Linked DNA regions of Syntrophotalea carbinolica DSM 2380. The protein of the gene in region 1 interacts with the protein of each later gene in a pairwise test. Links are inferred from orthologs where the notes say so. Each region holds a gene or a part of one and is shown on either strand. Other genes may lie near its edges. The genes, in order: PCAR_RS12600 and bioB.

Region 1 (9,875 bases):
GGTAGATGGTCTGGATGCAGGTTTTTTCGAGGGCCTCTTCAAGCAGCGCTTTTTCCTGTTCCGGTGCGAGCACCTCCTCGTCAAGAATGTCGGTCAGTCCGTGTTCTGCAGACATCACATGGGCGGGGCCGGATGCCAGGCCGGGATAGGCCACCACCCCTCGTAGTGCGCTTTCCCTGGTGGTTTCGGCGGTCTCCTCCGGCTGCGAAGGACGCGGTGCACCGGCGGCCTGCCGTAAGGCTTCGACGTAGCGGTTCGCCTGGGCCTCCTTATGCTGGATGGAGTCAAGCAGGCGGGCGTTCACCACGATGGAGGCCACCTGAAAGGCGATGGTCGACAATCCGCTGATGTCTTCGTCGCTGAACCGTCGCGGTGCGCGACTTTGAATGACGAGCACTCCGATCGGGATGTTGCGGTCGAACAGCGGAATCCCCAGAAAACTGTGATACCTCTCTTCGCCGGTTTCCTTGAAATAGCGATAACGTGGATGATTCTGCGGTTCCTGCAGGGCGACGACCTGGCGCTTTTCCACCACCAGGCCGGTCAAGCCTTCGCTGACCTTCATGGTGACGCGACCGACGGCGCGCCGGGACAAACCCTTGGTAGCGAGCAGGCGCAAGGTTTGGCGATCGTCATCCAGCAGGTAGATGGAACAGACGTCCGACAAAGTGCGGCGGGCAACGACCGATACGATATTTTGCAGGGTTTCGTGCAGGTCATGGGACTTGAGAATCAGGGTACTGATATCTTCAAGGGTGCGTAGTCCTATGTGGTTTTTGGTTTTCGGCGTCATGGCGTGAGGCCTTTCTGGGCCATTGGGAGGCGGTCAGGGCTTTGGTTCGGAGCGCCTACGGTTTACAAATTGCCGGCGTTTGATGCCGTAACGTTCCATTAAGCGGTAAAAGCTGCGTCGCGGCAAGTTAGCGCGACGCGCCGCGGCGGATACATTGCCGCATGCTTCTCGCAGATAACGTTCCAGCAGGTCCCGCTCGATCATTTCCATTTGATGGCCACGACGGGCCCGAAATCCACTGGTTGTCTCGGTGCTTGACGAGGGTGGCTCCGTTGCCGCAGGCGTCAAGGACAGATTCAGATGTTCCTGGTGCAAAACGTCTTCTTCACTCAATGCGACGGCCCGTTCGATCACCGATGCCAGTTCCCGGAGGTTGCCCGGCCAGTGGTAACGGTTTAAGGTTTCCTGGGCCAACGGGTCGATGGACACCATTTTTTTGTTGTAGCGTCGACTCGCACGTTGCAACTGTTGCCGTGCCAATTCGGGTAGGGCATCCAGACGGTTGCGCAATGGCGGTAAGGTCAGAGTGCAGAGGCTGAGACGAAAAAACAGTTCGCTGTTGAACCAACCCTCCCTGATGCCCTGTTCCAGGTCCCGGTGGCTGGTGACGATCAGACGCACATCGGCCCAAGGGGCTTTTTCCCGGTTCAACCAATCGAGCAGCGCTTGTTGCACCTCCAAACTCGCATCGCCGATTTCATCCAGTAGCAAGCTGCTACCGGCGGCGAGTTCCAGCAGGCCTTGGGGCTTTTTTGCATCCGGCCGGCCTCCGAACAATTCTTCCTTCAGTTGGCGGTTGCCAAGCGCGGTACAATTAACGGTCGCCAGTGGCTGTTCGCTTCGATGGCTGCGACGGTGGATGATGCGCGCCAGGGTTTCCTTGCCCGTGCCTGCCTCGCCGCGCAGCAGGATGGGTTTATCACCGGGGGCCAACTCCTGCGCCAGTTCCAGGATCTGGCGCATGGGAGCATCCGAACCGATCAGGGTATCGTCCGGCACGTGACGTGCCAGTTGCAGCGCGCGTTCAAGGCGTAGTTTTTCAGCCTCGAGGCGTTTGACGAAATAAGGCAGGCACATATCTTCCAGTGCCAGGTTACGGCAGACGGCGGTTGCGTGTTCCCGACAGGTGTCGTAACCGCACGCACCGCAGTTCAGTTCGTCACGCTGGGCGAATTTATCCGTGGAATGAAGAACCCGGCGGATATTTTCACCGCTGGGATGTTCCTGAAGAGGTTGTCGATTACTGAAGGTTCGTTCCAAAGACAGGCCCGAAGCCGTTCCCAGATAAGCGCCGTCGGATAGATGCTTTTGGGGCTGACGGGCAAATTCCTGCACCAGGTTGCTCCTGGCGAAGGGCGATAGCCGGCTGGCAGAATCGCAAGGGCCTGTGCAGCCGCCTCGACATAATCGCAAGTCGACCACGGACGGTCTGATACGACCTGCAGCCAGATCGCGTAATATGTCCAAAGCGTTGTGGGGGCCTTCCGCGGAAAGGACGACTCCAGTGTCGCCGGAAAAATCCGGCAGCAGTGTGGCCAGGGCGCCTCCCGTTACTGGAAACAGCCGTTTGTCAGCAGCGCCGGTACCATCGAAGGGGGCATCGCTTAACAAAGTCGGGGTAATGCCCGATTCCTCGAATAGCTCGGAAAGCTCTGAGAAGGTCAAGGCCGCATCGACGGTATCCTGAAATTGATCGTCCACGGCTTCCAGTTTTGCCGCAAAACAGGAACTTATGGTGACAACACGCAGCGGTCCTGCGTGGGCAGCGCGTAAGGCCCGGGCTGCTGCCGGCAGGGGCGAAACCTGCGGTGCCATGTTGCGCAACAATTGGGGAAAGTGGCGCTCCACCAGCGCGATGACTGCCGGGCAGTGGCTGAGGATGGTCGGTGTTTGGGGGCGGGTGGACGGTTCGATTTTTAATCTCCCGGCCAGCAGTTCCACCCCCCAGGCGCCCTCGATCACCATGCCGAAACCAAGCTGGCGCAATCCGGCGATCATCTGCCCCGGGCGCATGTCGCCAAGGTAGGCCGGAAAGGATGGCGCCAGAAGCGCCGCCATCGGCTCTCTGCGTTTAAGCAGCCGGCGGCAACGTTCCAGATCTTTGACAGCATGGCGGGCTTGCTGGGTGCAGATTTGCAGACAGCGTCCGCAACCGATGCAGCGACCGGGACTCAGATCGGTGCCCTGCCGAGTGACGCGGATGGCTTTGACGGGACAATGGCGAACGCAGGCATAGCATCTGCGGCAGCGCTGGGTATCGGTCTGGATATGGCCCATCGATGATTCCGATCGAAACGGAGGGAACTTAGGTCACGTAAAGGATAGCTGACGATGGCCAAAGTGTGCCATTGTTGCCACAGGCAAGTCAAACACTTTGTGAGAGTTGTCTCAGCCTTTTCGGGTGGGGACGCACTCCGCAAAACCGGCGATATGTTGTGTCCTAGGAATCAACTTCGGGCAGGGCAAAAACCGGTTCTTCGATCGTCTGGCTTCGACATACTGGGCATTTACCCGGTTTTTTCAGACGCGTGCGTTTGGCGAAAGTGAAACCGCACTTTTTGCAAAATGGCGGCGTGATCTGCAGGGACCGGTTTTGTCGGCGCAAACTCTGCTGCAGATGTTCCAGGTGCGGGTATACCTGTTTTTCCCCGATGCCGATGGCCATGGAAATCTCTTTGGCCGTCATAGGCTGTCGTGTCAGCAGTTCCATGATCTGCCGGCGCAGGGTAGCACCCCTCTCGGCAGGTATCGGCGGGATTTTGTCTTTCACTCGGAGTCTCTCCTTTGCCATGGGGAGATAACGGAGATTCAATCCATATAGTTTCGTCCGAACTGACGGCCCACATACAAACCGGTGGCCGAGCCAGCCACGGAAAGAAAATAGGCTGCCATGAAGCCGATTTTGATACCCAGCCCCCATCCCGCGGCACCGCCGGCGGAGATCGCAAGCAGTATCACGTATCCTTTAATCATGCTGAAATCCTTTCTTCCGAGCAGGATCGAGGCAAAATGTTTCAACCCTTGCCACGGGTTTTGGTCCTGCCGGGTTTGGTATGTTTTTCGATGAAGCGGATAATTTCATCAGCGACATCTTTGCCGGTGGCGGTTTCGATGCCTTCGAGACCTGGCGAAGAGTTGACTTCCATGACAATGGGACCGCGGTTGGATTGCAGGATGTCGACCCCCGCCACGTTCAGCCCCATGATATGGGCCGAGCGTACGGCGGTGGCTCGTTCTTCCGGGGTCAGGCGGACCACTGTGGCCTTGCCGCCGCGATGGATGTTGGAGCGGAACTCGCCTTCGGCGCCCTGACGTTTCATGGCGGCGACGACTTTGCCTCCCACCACCAGACAGCGGATGTCGGCGCCGCCGGATTCCTCGATAAACTCCTGGACCAGGATCTGTTCTTTGAGGCCTTTGAAGGCTTCGATGACGCTTTCGGCGGCTTTTTGCGTTTCGGCCAGAACGACACCGATCCCTTGCGTGCCTTCCAGCAGCTTAACGACCAGCGGAGCCCCGCCGACCTGGTTGATCAAGTCCTTGGTATATCTGGTCGAATGGGCGAAGCAGGTGTGCGGCAGGCCGATGCCTTTGCGGGACAACAACTGCAGGCTGCGCAGTTTGTCCCGCGAGCGGCTGATGGCTACCGATTCGTTGACGCTGTAGATGTTCATCATTTCGAATTGGCGCACCACGGCTGTGCCATAAAAGGTTATGGAGGCACCGATGCGCGGTATGATGGCGTCGAAGCCGGTCAACTCCTCGCCCTTGTAGTGAATGGTGGGGCGTTGCGAGGCGATGGTCATATAGCAAAGCAGCGGATCGATAATCCTGGCCTGGTGCCCGCGGATGATGGCGGCTTCATACAACTTGCGGGTGGAATAGAGTTCGGGGTTCCGCGATAAGATGCCGATTTTCATTGCCAGTCCTCCTGCTCGTAAATCTTGCCCAAACCACGGCCTCCCAGATAGGATGCAGCCGGATCGACGATCAGCCGGCCGGTCATCGCAGTTCGGCCCAGCAGCATGCGAAACAGCATACTCTCGCGGTTGGTAAGGGTGATTTCGATGGACCATTGCTGCGTTCCGAAGCAGACCATGGTTTCGATAATATAGCGCATTTCCCTATGTCCGCCGCTGTCGGAAACAAGCCGCCGGTCCTTGACGGGAGCTTCGCATGTCATCGAGATGTCGGTGCGGCGTTGCAGGGGATGCAGGCCGAAACGCACATATTTCCCGCCGTCCTTGTCAAAAGGCTCGATAAACCACGCATGCAGCGCCGAGGTGCGCGCTCCCGTGTCGACCTTGGCTTTGATGGCGGGCACGCCCAATTCGGGTAGGGCCAGCCATTCGCGCCAGCCGATTTCCATTTTCATAAAGTTGCCTCATGCGGTTGGGCCGCAGGTCGGGACGGAGTCAAAGAAAAATACCTGTATATGAAGCAAGTACATCAGATTTGCAACAGATTTGTTGGGTGCTTCAATATTTTGTAAAAGATTTGGGTTTTCTGAAGTCTCGAAACTTTAACCTTAATGTTGCCTGAACCGGTGCTGTTCGGTTGTTTTAAAGACTTTATCTCTGCATTAGTATTCCCCTGTGACGCCGCCGGAGTGGAGCGGCCGACGGGCGAAACAGACGGAAGACTGAGCGCAGCGAACCCTTCCGTCCGCCCGACGGTTGTGCAGCGTAGGGTACCCGCCGCAGGCGGGCCAGGAGTCGGGGCGCGTTTTTCTGCTTACTCTTTAGACGCGTATCAAAAGAGTAAGGCGCCGGGCGGGGGCGCAACCCCGCGGTCTTGAAGTTGCTAGCTTGGAATCTTCAATTTTAACATCAACACCACCGGCCCCGGCTGGCACCCCTGGCGAAAATGCCCTCCGCGCATCCCGCATCTTTACTAAAATCAACATTCATGTCCTCTCTGTATCGAGCATTTCAGCCAATGACTTGAACGGGCTGGGGACCGTGTTTTGCTGGCCGACCACCTCGCCATCATGGAACATCCACAGGGTGCCCGGCCGCATGTTGACCCACGGTTCGTTGTCGGTCAGAGGTTGCGTTGCGATGATCGCAACCCGATCCTCGGGAGTTGTGACCTGCCTGAAATCGATGCTGATATCCTGATCTTTGAGATGCGCCTCGGCAAAAGGTGCTCGCCGAATGATGTAGCTTAACTCGGTCGAGCAATGAGCCACCAGACAATCGCCGTTGGATAGCAGAAAGTTGAATATTCCCATGCCGGCCAGTGGCAGGCTCAGTTCGCCCAGGGCGTCAAACAGTTCCTGCCGTGATGGTGCATCTGTGCCGAAGCGTTGTCGCAGGCTTTGCAGCATCCAGCAGAAGGTTTGTTCGCTGTCGGTGTTGCCGACCGGGACATAACTGCCGTCCAGCTGCGGTTGGAAGTGAGGCAGATTGCCGTTGTGAGCGAACAGCCAGTAGCGCCCCCACAATTCACGCATGAACGGATGGGTGTTTTCCAGGCTGGTCACCCCTTGAGTGGCTTTACGGATATGGGCCACCACATTCAGGGAATGGATGGGATAGCTGCGCACCAGTTCAGCGATGGTCGATTCGGCCGAGGCTTGCGGATCGACAAATAGCCGTACGCCCTTGCCCTCGAAAAATGCGATACCCCAACCATCGGAATGCACATCGGTGGAGCCGCCGCGTTGTCGGAAACCGGTAAAGGAAAAACAGATATCGGTCGGTACATTGCAGTTCATTCCGAGTAATTGGCACATGGAGAGGGCCTTTCGGTCATCATGCGGTCGAGATTTATGGCGCGAGATCGAGGCTTCTTTTCTATCCCCTGCGGGATATCTTATCTTACCAAATCAACCCATGTGAAAACAGCATACCGGCTCGGTTCTCTTCAGAAACAAAGTATGAACGACACATGACGCTGCATGTCCATGAAAAATTAACCCCTCTGTAACCTGTCCCTAATTTCACTGCGCTAGTCTCCCCATGATTTCGATTTTCCACGGCAGGAGGCAAACGCGATGACGCAGCAAAATCAGTACGATCCTTTCGATATTCCCTGGCCCCTGGCTCAAAACCCTCTGGTCAAAAAGGTTGTGATGTCTCCGCTGGAACGTTTGCTCGGCGTGCGGCAATGCCGGGATATTTATCGGCAGTTGCCTGCCGGGGACTCTCCCGAGGATTTTTGCCGGGCGGCGCTCGAGCAACTGCAGGTAACGGGAGAGCCGGAGGGGGAGGGGCTGGAACCGGTCCCATGCCAGGGTCCGGCCATTGTCGTGGCCAATCATCCTTTCGGCGCGGTCGAGGGGTTGGTCATGCTCGAGGCGCTGCGCCGAATGCGTCCGGATACCAAGGTGCTGGCCAACAGTCTGCTGGAGCGTATTCCCCAATTGCGCGAAGCCCTCATCGGGGTCGGCATTTTGGGCGGCGCGCAAGGCACCGGTGTCAATATCGGTCCTCTGCGCCAGGCCATCCGTCATGTGCGCGATGGCGGTTTGCTGCTGATCTTTCCGGCCGGCGAAGTATCCCACTTGCAGCTGCAGCGCCGCGAAGTGGCCGATCCTCCCTGGCAGGTTTCGGTGGGGGCTTTGATTCGTCACTGCCGGGCTCCTGTGCTCCCTGTATATATTCCGGGTCGCAACGGCATGGTATTCCAGCTGGCGGGGCTGATGCATCCGCGGCTACGCACATTGCTGCTGGGGCGCATGCTGTTGGCGCATAAAGGGCGTCCCGTCCGTTTCCGCGGCGGTCGTCTCATCCCCTGGTCGCGATTGGAACAGTGCGCCGACGATCGGGAACGGATCGATTACCTGCGTCTGCGAAGCTACCTTCTGGGCGCCGCCGATTCTGTCGGGGGGCCTTTGAATCCCTCCACCGATATCGAGCCGATGACCGTTATTTCGCCTCAGCCAACAGAGCTGGTGGCCGCTGAAGTATCCCGCTTACCTCAAGGGCAGCTGCTGGTTCGGAACGGTCCCATGCAGGTGTGGCAGGCTGAAGCCGGCCAGATTCCTTATCTGTTGCTGGAGATCGGTCGTTTGCGAGAACTGACCTTCCGGGCCGTAGGGGAGGGTACGGGGCGCTCCTTTGATCTGGACCGTTTCGATCAGGATTACCTGCATCTGTTCCTGTGGCATAGCGAACGACAGGAGTTGGTCGGCGCCTACCGTGTCGGCTGCTGCGATACGCTGCTGAAACGTTTCGGCAAGCAGGGGCTCTATACCCATACCCTGTTCAAATTTCGGCGTCGCCTGTTCGATGCCATAGGTCCGGCATTGGAGCTGGGACGTTCCTTTGTGCGGCCCGAGTACCAGAAAAGCTACTCCCCCTTGTTGCTGCTGTGGAAAGGCATCGGCCGCTTTGTGGTCAAGAACCCTCAATACCGGGTGTTGTTCGGCCCGGTCAGTATCTCCCGCGATTATAGCGATTTGTCCCGGCGCCTGATTGCCGGCACCCTGCAGGCCGAGTTGCCGTTGCCGCAACTCTCACGCCTGGTAAAACCTCGGCTACCGTTTCACGCCAAGGCGCGTATTCGCGGCTGCAGCGGGGAACTGGCCCGCACCTTTTGCGGCAGCATGGATCAGGTGGCACCGCTGGTGGCCGATATCGAAGTGCAGCAAAAAGGCATACCGGTTTTGCTGCGGCATTACCTGAATCTGGGGGGCAAACTGCTTACTTTCAATCGCGACCCGCAATTCAGCGATGTGCTGGACGGATTAATCCTGGTCGATCTGTTGCAGACCGATCGGAAAACCATCCAGCGTTACATGGGACGTGAAGAGGCCGAGGCCTTCTTCACCTATCAGCGGCTGCTAAGCAGTCAACGGGAGGCGTTGTGTGCCTGATGGATATCCTTGCCATGGTGGTGAACCTGCATGTAAAGCAGAGGCTACAGGACGGCTGGCGTATGCTCGAGAGACACTGGCATGCCAGACGCACAGAGGGACGTCTGCAGCGGCTGCAGCGTCAGGTGCGACGGCTTGAACAGAGGTGTTTATCTTTGCAGAAATGAATGCCAATCCGCTTCAGGCCCCAGGATTTGAGGGGGGCGAAACGGCGTAGTTACCACCTTTGGCGGAACCAGGCAACTCGCATTGGTCTTCTTTGTTTTATTGAGATCACATCCGATCTGAACCCTGCCCTAATACGGCCCGTTTATGTTTGAGATACTAATGCGTTCGGTAGAGTGCAGAAAGGTGGTGTTATGGCATTTCTCTACGGTTTTTTGTTGTTGGCGGGTTTATGCGCGATTGGCTATGTCAATTATCGTTCGGCGCTTAAAACCGCTCGGCGATTGCAGCAGCTCTATGGGGATAACTGGTTTTCATCCGGAAACGATCCTTTTCCCCAATCTCTGCGTCAATCTTCCCACTTGCTTGTGCGGCGTAAAAACTACGCCTCCGCGCAAGAGCTCGATTTTCTTGACCTTGGGAAAAATCACTCGTTTCCCTTATGAAAACTACGCAGTGTGCATCCTGAGTTTCCGGATGCACACTAACTAGTGGTCCGTGGGGTTACTTGTTGCCGCCCGCTATGGCAAAGTGACCCTTGTTTGCAGCTTTCCCTTTCTGGTTTAACGGATGTTTGCATGTCTTTACGCGTGACCCTGATCTCCGAAACCTACATGCCGCAAATCAATGGGGTATCGCGTACCCTGGAGAGGTTGGTCGCTCATTGTCTGCAGCGCGGCGACCAGCTGCAGCTTATGGTCCCGGATTATAACGTCGAGAGTGAGGATCCTCAAGGCGTGGAGCGTCGCTCGTGGCGCGGGCTGCGACTGCCTTTTTACAAGGAGATTTGTCTGCCGCTGGTGGCGGCCCGTCGCTTGCGGCGTGCGTTGCAGGACTTTGCTCCCCATGTTGTACACATCGCCACTGAAGGTCCTCTGGGCTGGACGGCGTTACGAGTCTGCAGGCAACTCGGATTGCCGGTGGTGAGTTCCTACCACACCAACTTTCCGCAGTATCTGGACTCTTATCGGCTCGGCTGGCTTGAAGCCGTGGCCTGGCGTTATCTGCGCTGGTTTCATAACGCCACTTCCGCCACCTTGTGTCCTACGTCGACGACCCGCGACATGCTTGTTCAGCGCGGTTTTGAACGTGTCG
Region 2 (9,710 bases), 990 kb from region 1 along the record:
TATTTTCGTCGATGGCTTGCTGGATTTTTGCCGGATCCGAGGTGTCGACGAACTTGACCGTAATCCCCATGCGTGGCAGGGTGTGCTTGAAGAGATTGAAGGTGCCGCCATACAAATAGGTACCGGATACGATGTTGTCGCCGGCTTTGGCCAGGTTGAGAATGGCCATGAAGATGGCTGCCGTACCCGAAGCTACGGCCAGGGCTCCTACGCCGCCGTCCAATGCTGCCAGACGTTTTTCCAGCACGTCGGTCGTGGGGTTCATGAGCCTGGTGTAGATATTGCCGGGTTCTTCCAGGGCAAACAGACGGGCTGCATGCTCGGATGAATTAAAGCTGTAAGAAGAGGTCTGATAAATGGGTACGGCGCGCGATCCGGTCGTTGGATCGGGGGTTTGGCCGGCATGCAGCGCCATGGTGCCGATACGGTGTGTGGATTCTTCGGACATAACGGCTCTCCTTGGTTAAAGGCAGTGACTGAAAAGTGATAAACAGGTCGTTTTCCTGAAGGCCCATTATCAATCAAGTTACTTGAATTTTTAGGGAACCAGCATAACAGAGAGGTTTGATGGCAGCAAGTACAGGATTGTCTCATCGGTCAACAATTGGTATGGACGTATTTTATATCGAAGCTGTTGTGGATCAGTTGCAATCGCTGGTTACGGGGGCGTCGGTAAAAAAAATCCATCAGCCAGATGCCGATACCATTATCCTGCGTCTTTGGAACGGGCGGCGAGAGTTGCGCTTGCGTATTTCCGCGACCGTTGGTGCCACCGGTTTGTATCTTACCGAACGCACCTGGATAAATCCGGCAAATCCCTTACGCTTTTGTCAACTGCTGCGGGCCAGGTTGAGCAGGCTGCGGTCGGTTCGTCAACTCTTCGGGGAGCGGATCGTTGTATTTACCTTCGACGGCCAGGATGATTCAACTTACCAGCTCATAGCTGAGCTATATGGCAGGCGGCCGAATATTATTCTGTGCGACGCGGATGACAAAATCGTTGATGTTTTGCATCGCAGGGAAGGGGGATCTGAACACCAGACCTACATGAAGGGGGCTGTTTGGACCAGACCGGAAAAGGTTCATAAATGGGCTCTGCAGGATGTGGCTGACTGTTCCGAAATGGCACCGGTGGACGACGCGCTTGCCGCGTGGCTGCAGCGCAATATACGCCCGATGACGCCTGTGGTGGCACGAGATCTCGTCGGCCGTATGTTGCGGAAGGAGACGGCTGCCGAGGTGCTCGGAAGTTTTGCCCGACGCTGGCAGGAACACGACTATAGTTTTCAGATCGCTCAACTGGAAGGTAGCCCCAGGCTTTTCGTCTTTTGTCCGAGTACCCTTTCGCTGAGTTCAGTCCGCACCTTCTCGTCTGCTTCAGAGGCGGCGGATTGCTTTTTTGACGATTACGCCATGCCGGGGCGGGGTGAAGAGCGGTCCCGGTTGGAGAAGGTTGTCCGGAAAGCCCTGGCGCGGGTTGAGAAACGGTTACAGCGATTGCGCCAGGAAGCGGCCAACACCGATGATGCCGACCGATACCAACAGCTCGGGCAGTTGTTGATGTCCAATCTCTTCCGTGTAAGTAAGGGCATGGCGGAGATAGAAGTCGAAAACTTTTTCGATGAGGGTGGCGTGGTGACCATTCCACTCGATCCGGCTCTTTCGCCATCGGAAAACGCCGATCGCTTATTTAATAGGAGTAAGAAAATACGGCGCGGTTATATCCACGTGCATCGGAGGATTGAGGAAAGTCATGCAGAAAAGGACTGGCTCGAAGCTCTTATGTTAAATCTCAGCGAGGTTACCTCGAATGAGGAGTTGGCGATGGTGGAAGAAGAAATGCGAGAATTCCGACTGTTGCCGCGAAAAGCCGATAGGCAAAAAAAACGCCCTGTGTCGAGGCGCCCCAAGCTGCGAGAAGCCGTGTCACCGGGCGGTTTTGTCGTTCAGTGGGGTACCAATAATCGCGCCAACGATTATCTGGTCAAAAACCATTGCGGTTCTCATGATCTCTGGTTTCATGCCTTGGATCGGCCCGGATGCCATCTGGTTTTAAAACGACCCCGGCGTAGTATCGATATTCCCGAGGAAGATATCCGTTATGCCGCAGGCCTGGCAGCCGGGCATTCCCGGGCCTGTAATGAGGGCGTGGCGGATGTCATGGTCGCAGAAGGGCAAGCCGTTTATAAGCCCAAAGGTGCGTTACCCGGCCTGGTGCAGGTCAAGAAATATCGTACGGTGCGGGTCGTGCCGCGTCGCGAACCGTAAAATCACGCGCTCTTAAGGGGACTTCAGCTTTTGTTGATGCGTTCCCTGAGTTCCTTGCCCACCTTGAAGAATGGCAGTTTCTTGGGTTTGACCTCTATCTCTTCGCCGGTTTTCGGGTTGCGGCCGATGTAGGCTTTATAATCCTTTACCACCAGGCTGCCGAATCCTCGAATTTCTATGCGCCCCCCTTCGACCAGGGTGTCCGACATGGTATCGAGAACGATATTCACAATTTCTTCAGCTCTTTTGTAAGTCAGGCCTTTTTTTTCTGCCAGGGCATCAATTAACTCCGACTTGTTCATTGCACATCACCTCCAATGGTGGCGGCAACACCGGCAGGCAGGTTGCCTCGCATGGTCCTTGGTAAAGGAAAATTGCCCGTATGGGTCGTGCACGGGTGTGGCTGATGCAAATAGGGCCGATCTGTCTTGATTGATACACTGAAAACATATCGGGGGATGCGCCAACTGTCAATAACTGTTGGAAGTTTTACTTATTTAATAGACAGTCAGGCTATGAATGCGGGCGTTGAATTCCTGTTGATTTACAAAGAATTTGTGAGCCGTTAAAGAAAAGAAACATGCCGTAACCGGCAAGTCGCGCTACCGCTTACGGGGGAAAATGTCTGTCACAGGGTCGTGAAAGGAGAAAGCACCCACATCACATGGGTTTCCGTTTCGCTAACGTTGGTCCAGCGGTGGGGAAGGTGGGATTTGAAGGACAGGCTCTCACCTTCCTCGATCAGAAACGTCTCTCCGGCAACGGTCATTTCCAGGCGTCCCTTCAGAACATAAAGCAATTCGTCCCCGGGGTGGAACATGTCAGCGTCGCCGCTGGTCCCATGGGGCTTGATCACGCAGTAAAAGCTGGTGAATTGCGGATCTCTTAACCCGGCGGTAAACGATTCGGTGCGTAAATTTTGATTATCGTCGAAGACCGTACACGATCTTTCTCCAGGTCTGGAATGGACGATCTCATGCGTGTTCTCGACTTCTTCAACGAAGTAATTGATGCTTTTTTCAAAAACGGAACCAAGGCGCAGCAGGATCTCCACGGAAGGAGTGGTCAGGCCGCGCTCTATGCGTGAGATCATGTTGGCAGAGACATGTGCGCGTTCCGAAACGACTTGTATGGTCAGGTTGTTTTTGAGGCGGATAGCTTTGAGCTTTTTGCCGATCAGATTCTTTAACTGCACAGCGAACTCCCATGTTGCGGCGCCTGCTGGCGTCGAATTACTGAGCGATATTGGGGGCGGGCGATACGACCCAGAGGACTTCCGTGGGGCCGTTTTCAAGATTTCGCCACAGGTGTGGTAACGATGCCTTGAAAGATAAGGAATCACCGCTTTCGAGAATATACTTTTCGTCCTGAATGATAAATTCAAGACGTCCCTTTAAAACCATGACGAATTCCTCGCCCGTGTGAACCATCGGGGCGTCGCCGCTGTTGCAGTTTTTTTCCAGGGTATCGTGCAATACGGTGAAACTTGGATCCTGCAGCCCCTGAGTCAGGCTGCTGATCTGCTGTTTGTCTTTGTAAAAGAACAGTGGCTCCCCTTGTCCCTTTCTGGTGAGGATGACTGTCGAGCTTTTTTCCGCTTCTTCGACAAAGTAGCCGATACTCATACCCAGGGCTGAGGCCAGTTTCATCAGGATTTTTACCGAAGGCACTGTAAGCCCGCGCTCGATGCGGGATATCATATTGGCTGAGACGCCCGAAAGGTTGGTCAAACCCTGGATCGTCAATCCTTTGCCGAGGCGTGTGGTTTTTAATTTTTTACCGATGAGTGTTTTTATCACAGATACCTGCCTCCCATTGAATCCGAAAGTTTTATCATCCGGTCAAGTATTTTGTCAATAAAATGGAACAGTTTCACTTTGTTGAGAGGTACTTTTCATTTGTCAACCCGGTGCTTGTAATGTGTTGACAATCGGGGGCTGGTTTTGAATAATGCAAGTCGAAAGGTTACCCATGGGAGAACACCGCGGGTAACGATTCGAGAACCTGTTGCAGTTTTCTTCGGAGTCATAATTTTATGCGTAACGACATAGTGAAAATCGTTGATCGGATTATTCAGGGGGGGCGACTTTCGGAAGCGGAAGGACGGTCGATTTTGCAGGCCGGTGGCGCCTCTTTGGGGTGGGTGATGGCCGGTGCACAACAGTTGCGGGAAACGTATTGCGGCGATGGCGTCGGTTTGTGCATGATTGTCAACGCCAAGTCGGGGCATTGCTCGGAGGATTGTCGGTTTTGTGCACAGTCTTCGCATTATCATACCGGTGCGCCGGTATTTCCCCTTAAAACGGCTGAACAGATAGTCGCAGAGGCGCAGTGTGCCGATAGCCGGGGAGCCCGTTGTTTCGGTATCGTGACCAGCGGCGCGCGCGTTCTGCCGGGAGCCGAGCTGGAATCCATTCTGGCGGCGCTCAGAGAGATTCGCGAGACGACCCGGATCGCCCCCTCGGCTTCCCTCGGCCTGCTTGATGAGGAGACGGCGCGCGCGCTTGCCGATGCGGGATGCGTGACCTATCATCACAACCTGGAAACAGCCCGTTCCTATTTTCCACACATTTGTACCACTCACGATTACGATCAGGATCTGGAGACCGTTCGGGTGGCCAAAGCGGCAGGCATGAAAGTCTGTTGCGGCGGGCTTTTCGGGTTGGGGGAAACCCCCGAGCAGCGTCTCGAGTTGGGCTTGACTTTGAGAGAGCTGGATATCGATTCCGTGCCCATCAACTTCCTTAATCCGGTGGCCGGCACGCCGCTGGCCGATGCTACGCCCCTGGAACCGATGGAGGCTTTGAAAATTATAGCGCTCTACAGGTATCTTATGCCTGACCGTCATATAACCGTATGCGGCGGTCGGGGGGTAACCCTGGGGGATTTTCAATCGTGGATTTTTCAGGCCGGGGCCAGCGGCATGATGGTAGGGGACTATCTTACGACTGCCGGCCGGCAATTATCCGATGACCTGCGTATGGTCACCGATGCGGGGCTGACTTATGAACGCTGCTGAACTGGCTCACATCGGCGGGCTGATTGTTACCGGTACCGATACGGGCGTCGGCAAAACACTGGTCGGCGCCTCGCTGGCCTATCTTTTGGCTCGAAAGGGGTGCAAGGTCGGGGTCACCAAGCCTTTGGAAAGCGGTATCCCCGAGCCGTCGTGTCTCGGTGAAGATGGTGCGTTGCTGCGCTGGGCATCTCGTTCCGATGATGCTGACGACGTTATCTGTCCTTATCGCTTGAAAGAGCCACTGGCTCCCTCCCTTGCGGCACGTCGCGAAGGTGTGCATATCGATTGGTCCCATGTGCTGGATGTTATTCGCTGCAAGCATGCGCGTAGCGATTTCAGTCTGGTCGAGGGGGCGGGCGGGTTGCTGGTGCCTTTGGCTGGCAAGCGACTGGTGGCGGATCTGGCAGGGGATCTCGGTTGGCCTCTGCTGGTCGTGGCACGAGCCGGTCTCGGCACCATCAATCATACTCTCCTTACTCTCGAGTCGGCCAGAGCTCGAGGTCTGCAGGTAGCCGGCTGGGTTGTCAGCGGGGTGCCAGCGGCGGCGGACGTTGCCGAACGTCATGCCGCAGAAGAGATAGCCCGTTTGACCGATGTCCCTTGTTGGGGCGTGTTGCCGCAGGTGGCCGGATCTCCGCACGACAAGGTGGCGTCTCTGGCCAGCCTTATGGATGCTTGGCCGATATTGCGAGAACTCGGTTTGCCGGTCAAAGACGATTGAAGAAAAATAGCCGCGCACCGATGGACAACGGAGGGCAAATTCCTTGAATAAAGAAGAATTACTCAACCTGGACCGCCGGCATGTCTGGCATCCCTGTACCCAGGAAAAAGATCATGAATCGTTGCCGCCCATTCCCATAGCGCGAGGCGAGGGGGCCCACCTCATCGATATGGATGGGAAGCGCTATATCGATGGTGTTTCATCCTGGTGGGTTAACCTTTTCGGACATAACCATCCACGACTCAACCGCGCCCTGCAGGAGCAGGCTGGTCGCGTAGCCCACCATATTTTTGCCGGTTTTACCCATCAGCCCGCTGTGGAACTCGCCAGCCGGTTGTGTGCCCTTGCACCGGGGGATCTCAATAAGGTTTTTTTTGCCGATAACGGATCGGCCGCCGTGGAAGTGGCTTTGAAGATGAGCTTTCAGTTCTGGCAGCAAAGCGGATATGCCGAAAAAGTTCGTTTCGTATCGATCAGCGAGGCTTACCACGGTGAAACCGTCGGAGCGTTGTCTGTCGGCGGCTGCGATCTTTATCGTGACATATACCAGCCTATCCTGCTCGATACGTTTCAAGCCCAGGGACCTGATTGTTACCGGTGTCCCTACGGCAAGCACCGCGATAGCTGTGACGCCGAATGTTTTGAACATCTGGAGCGTCTGGTGACCGAGCGCCAGGGCGAGATCGCAGCCGTGATCATCGAGCCCCTTATACAGGGCGCCGCCGGCATGCGTGTGTATCCGCCGGTTTACCTGCGCAAGCTGCGCCAGTTGTGCGATGCCTGCAAAGTGCATTATATTGCCGATGAAATCGCTGTGGGGTTTGGCCGAACAGGGCGTATGTTCGCCAATGAGCACGCCGGTGTGGTCCCTGATTTTCTGTGTCTTTCCAAGGGTATTACCGGCGGTTACATGCCCCTTTCCGTGGTGTTGACCCGAGATGCCGTGTACGAAGCTTTCTATGACGATTACTCTACCCTGAAAGCTTTTCTGCATTCCCATTCCTATACCGGTAATGCCTTGGCCTGTGCACTGGCTGTAGAGGTTTTAAATATTTTTGAGGAAGAACACATTCTGGAGCGGTTGAAACCGAAAATGGCCTTGCTCGATAGATTTGCGCAAAAATTCGAAGGGATGCCAGAAGTCGGCGAGTTTCGCAGGTGCGGTATGGTTGCTGCGGTTGAAATGGTTCAGGATAAACAGCGTAAAACACCTTATCCCTGGCAACAGCGGCGAGGATATGGCGTTTATCAAAAAGCGCTTCAGATGGGCGCGCTGCTGCGTCCTTTGGGCAACGTCGTCTACTTTATGCCCCCCCTGACCATTGATGAGGCCACTCTCGAGGAACTGCTCGATATCGCTTTTCGTTCCATTGTGGCGTTGAGGAGCTAGGGGCCCCACCGTGTCATCGGTAAAAGCTGGACTCCTGCCGGCAATGAAGGTACCTTTATTTCAGGGTTTTCCTGAACAATCCATACTCTGACATGAGAGGGGGTGTGTATGCGCAATCCTGAGGAATTTCTGCAGATGGGTGACGGGCTGCTGGTGGTTGACGTGCAGCGGGATTTTTGCCCCGGGGGAGCCTTGCCTATCCCCGAAGGCGATAAAGTCGTGCCTGTGATCAATGCCTGGGCCGAAGCTGCTTTGAAAAAGCATCTCCCGGTTTATTACTCCTGCGATTGGCATCCGGAAGGGCACCCCAGTTTTAAATCACATGGCGGCGATTGGCCGAAGCATTGCGTTCAGCATACGCCGGGGGCCGATTTTTGCGCCGACCTTTTTTTGGCGCCGGCATCGGTTGTGGTTGTCAAGGGAGTGCGGTTCGATCAGGATCAGCTATCAGTTTTTGACCAGACCGGATTCGCAGACAAATTGCGCCGGGACGGAGTTGATCGACTGTGGGTCGCCGGGCTGGCCCTGGATGTGTGCGTGCTGGAAACGGTTCTGGATGGCGTTCGATCCGGATTTGAAGTTGCGGTTATTGTCGAAGGATGCCGTCCGGTAACGCCCGCAGGAGGCCAGGCTGCGCTCGCGGCCATGAAGGGTGCAGATATTTATCTGCTTGAAGAGGTTGATGATTGAGAGGCATGTGAAAATAACGGAAAACCGATGGTTTATCTATGCATATATGATCTAGAGTCTAGGTTTTGCGCGTGGCCTGGCCAGGCACGGTTATGTCTGGCGGAGGGGTGTCCATGGGGCACGTAGCGGATATTCTTTGAAGTGAGAAACGTTAGTTTCATGTCGGCTTGAACATGGGTGAGCGATAGGAAATGCGGTGGGGCGGGACCATTGGCGCAAAGCTATGGTCTTTTTTTTGTAATAAGCGGAACGTATCTAATGCTTTAAGGTTCTGGGGTTCGGGATTTTTCAGGCCACAGGATCTGCATGGTTGAGTTGTTCCACCGAATTGTGCCATATTCGGTGCCTTGTTGGGAGGAATGGGCGCGAGGGTCGGTTGCAGCCCGGCGCGAATCCTCCGCACGGACTCGTTGTTGTAACAAAGATTTATCCAGGAGATTTTTGTGTTGATCTTGGCCGTTGCCGGCGTATTGTCGTTGTTGATATGGATAGTGTTGTGGTTCTGGCATGGTGGGTTCTGGCGTGTAGCGCCCCTTCTCCCCCAAGCGGGCAGCTTCGCATCCTGGCCTGCGGTGGATGTTGTGATCCCGGCCCGCAATGAGGCCGATATTCTGCCCTCTGCACTGCCGACGATACTGAATCAGGACTATCCCGGAGAGGTGAGGGTCTTCCTGGTGGATGACCATAGCTGTGATGATACGTCTTTGGTCGCTTCCAGGCTGGCTGCTGAGTCTCCTTGCGGGGATCGGCTGATTTTGGCGGAGGCCGCGACCAGGCCCGAAGGATGGACCGGTAAACTGTGGGCCCTTCAGCAAGGGTTATGTGCATCTGAAAAAGATTGCGCACCGCTGGTACTTTTTACCGATGCGGATATCGCTCATGAAAAGGACAGTTTGTCCCGACTTGTAACGCAGTTGAGACAGGGCGATTATGACCTGGTGTCTCTTATGGCCAAATTGCAGGCAAGCGGATTCTGGAGTCGCCTGCTGATTCCCGCTTTTGTCTATTTTTTTGCCATGCTTTATCCCTTCAGGCGCGTTGCCGATAAACGCAGCCGATATGCCGGCGCTGCGGGCGGTTGTGTTCTTCTGCAGCGACGGAGTCTGCAGCACGCCGGTGGGTTGCAGGCTATCTCCGGGGCCCTCATCGATGATTGCTCCCTGGGCCGATTGATCAAACGACACGGTCGGCCAGATGGCGGTAATATCTGGCTGGGCTTTACTCGGGAGGTGGTAAGTGTCCGTCCCTGTCGCGATCTCGCTACGGTTTGGCGCATGGTTGTTCGCACCGCATTTGTGCAATTGCACCACTCATGGTTATTGCTGTTGGCAACCGTGTTTGGAATGATGCTGGTGTTTCTGACGGCGCCAGTCTGCCTGATTGCGGGATGTTGGGCCTTGCTCTTGCCGTCGGGCGCCAAACTCGGGTTGGGTTTGGTGACGCTCGGAGTCGCGACCTGGTTTGTCATGGTCCGCACTTTTTACCCCATGGTGCAATGGTACGACCAGCGAAAAACTTTAGCGCTGCTTTTGCCCCTCGCCGCAAGCCTGTATACCCTGATGACTGTTGATTCCGCTGTACGTTTTCTTCGTGGGGCAGGTGGGGCATGGAAAGGTCGCACT

Evidence for each region.
Region 2: the proteins of PCAR_RS12600 (region 1) and bioB interact in binary tests that used the Escherichia coli proteins (3 or more experiments, as listed by UniProt). The link is inferred for Syntrophotalea carbinolica DSM 2380 from one-to-one orthologs.

Annotation. Positions count from the first base shown.
Region 1 is NC_007498.2:2,691,705-2,701,579, reverse strand. The notes cover bases 4,616-7,577. They hold PCAR_RS12600 (class II glutamine amidotransferase), read right to left. Parts: upstream 6,531-7,577; coding sequence 5,700-6,530; downstream 4,616-5,699. Other genes in these bases: PCAR_RS12595 (lysophospholipid acyltransferase family protein), read left to right, coding at 6,792-7,577; PCAR_RS12605 (ATP-dependent zinc protease family protein), read right to left, coding at 4,710-5,168; rimK (30S ribosomal protein S6--L-glutamate ligase), read right to left, coding at 4,616-4,713. Outside these bases: ptsP (phosphoenolpyruvate--protein phosphotransferase), read right to left, coding at 1-793; PCAR_RS12620 ([Fe-Fe] hydrogenase large subunit C-terminal domain-containing protein), read right to left, coding at 827-3,070; PCAR_RS12615 (transcriptional regulator), read right to left, coding at 3,234-3,563; PCAR_RS18810 (hypothetical protein), read right to left, coding at 3,602-3,766; more of rimK, read right to left, coding at 3,808-4,615; more of PCAR_RS12595, read left to right, coding at 7,578-8,615; PCAR_RS18805 (hypothetical protein), read left to right, coding at 8,606-8,782; PCAR_RS12590 (hypothetical protein), read left to right, coding at 8,975-9,226; PCAR_RS12585 (glycosyltransferase family 4 protein), read left to right, coding at 9,359-9,875.
Region 2 is NC_007498.2:1,698,064-1,707,773, forward strand. What follows is about bases 3,499-6,295. They hold bioB (biotin synthase BioB), read left to right. Parts: upstream 3,499-4,303; coding sequence 4,304-5,287; downstream 5,288-6,295. Other genes in these bases: PCAR_RS08185 (helix-turn-helix domain-containing protein), read right to left, coding at 3,501-4,067; bioD (dethiobiotin synthase), read left to right, coding at 5,274-6,008; bioA (adenosylmethionine--8-amino-7-oxononanoate transaminase), read left to right, coding at 6,052-6,295. Also shown: PCAR_RS08165 (O-acetylhomoserine aminocarboxypropyltransferase/cysteine synthase family protein), read right to left, coding at 1-448; PCAR_RS08170 (NFACT RNA binding domain-containing protein), read left to right, coding at 568-2,268; PCAR_RS08175 (HU family DNA-binding protein), read right to left, coding at 2,292-2,570; PCAR_RS08180 (helix-turn-helix domain-containing protein), read right to left, coding at 2,897-3,463; more of bioA, read left to right, coding at 6,296-7,398; PCAR_RS08205 (isochorismatase family protein), read left to right, coding at 7,507-8,088; PCAR_RS08210 (glycosyltransferase), read left to right, coding at 8,532-9,710. UniProt on the Escherichia coli protein: Catalyzes the conversion of dethiobiotin (DTB) to biotin by the insertion of a sulfur atom into dethiobiotin via a radical-based mechanism.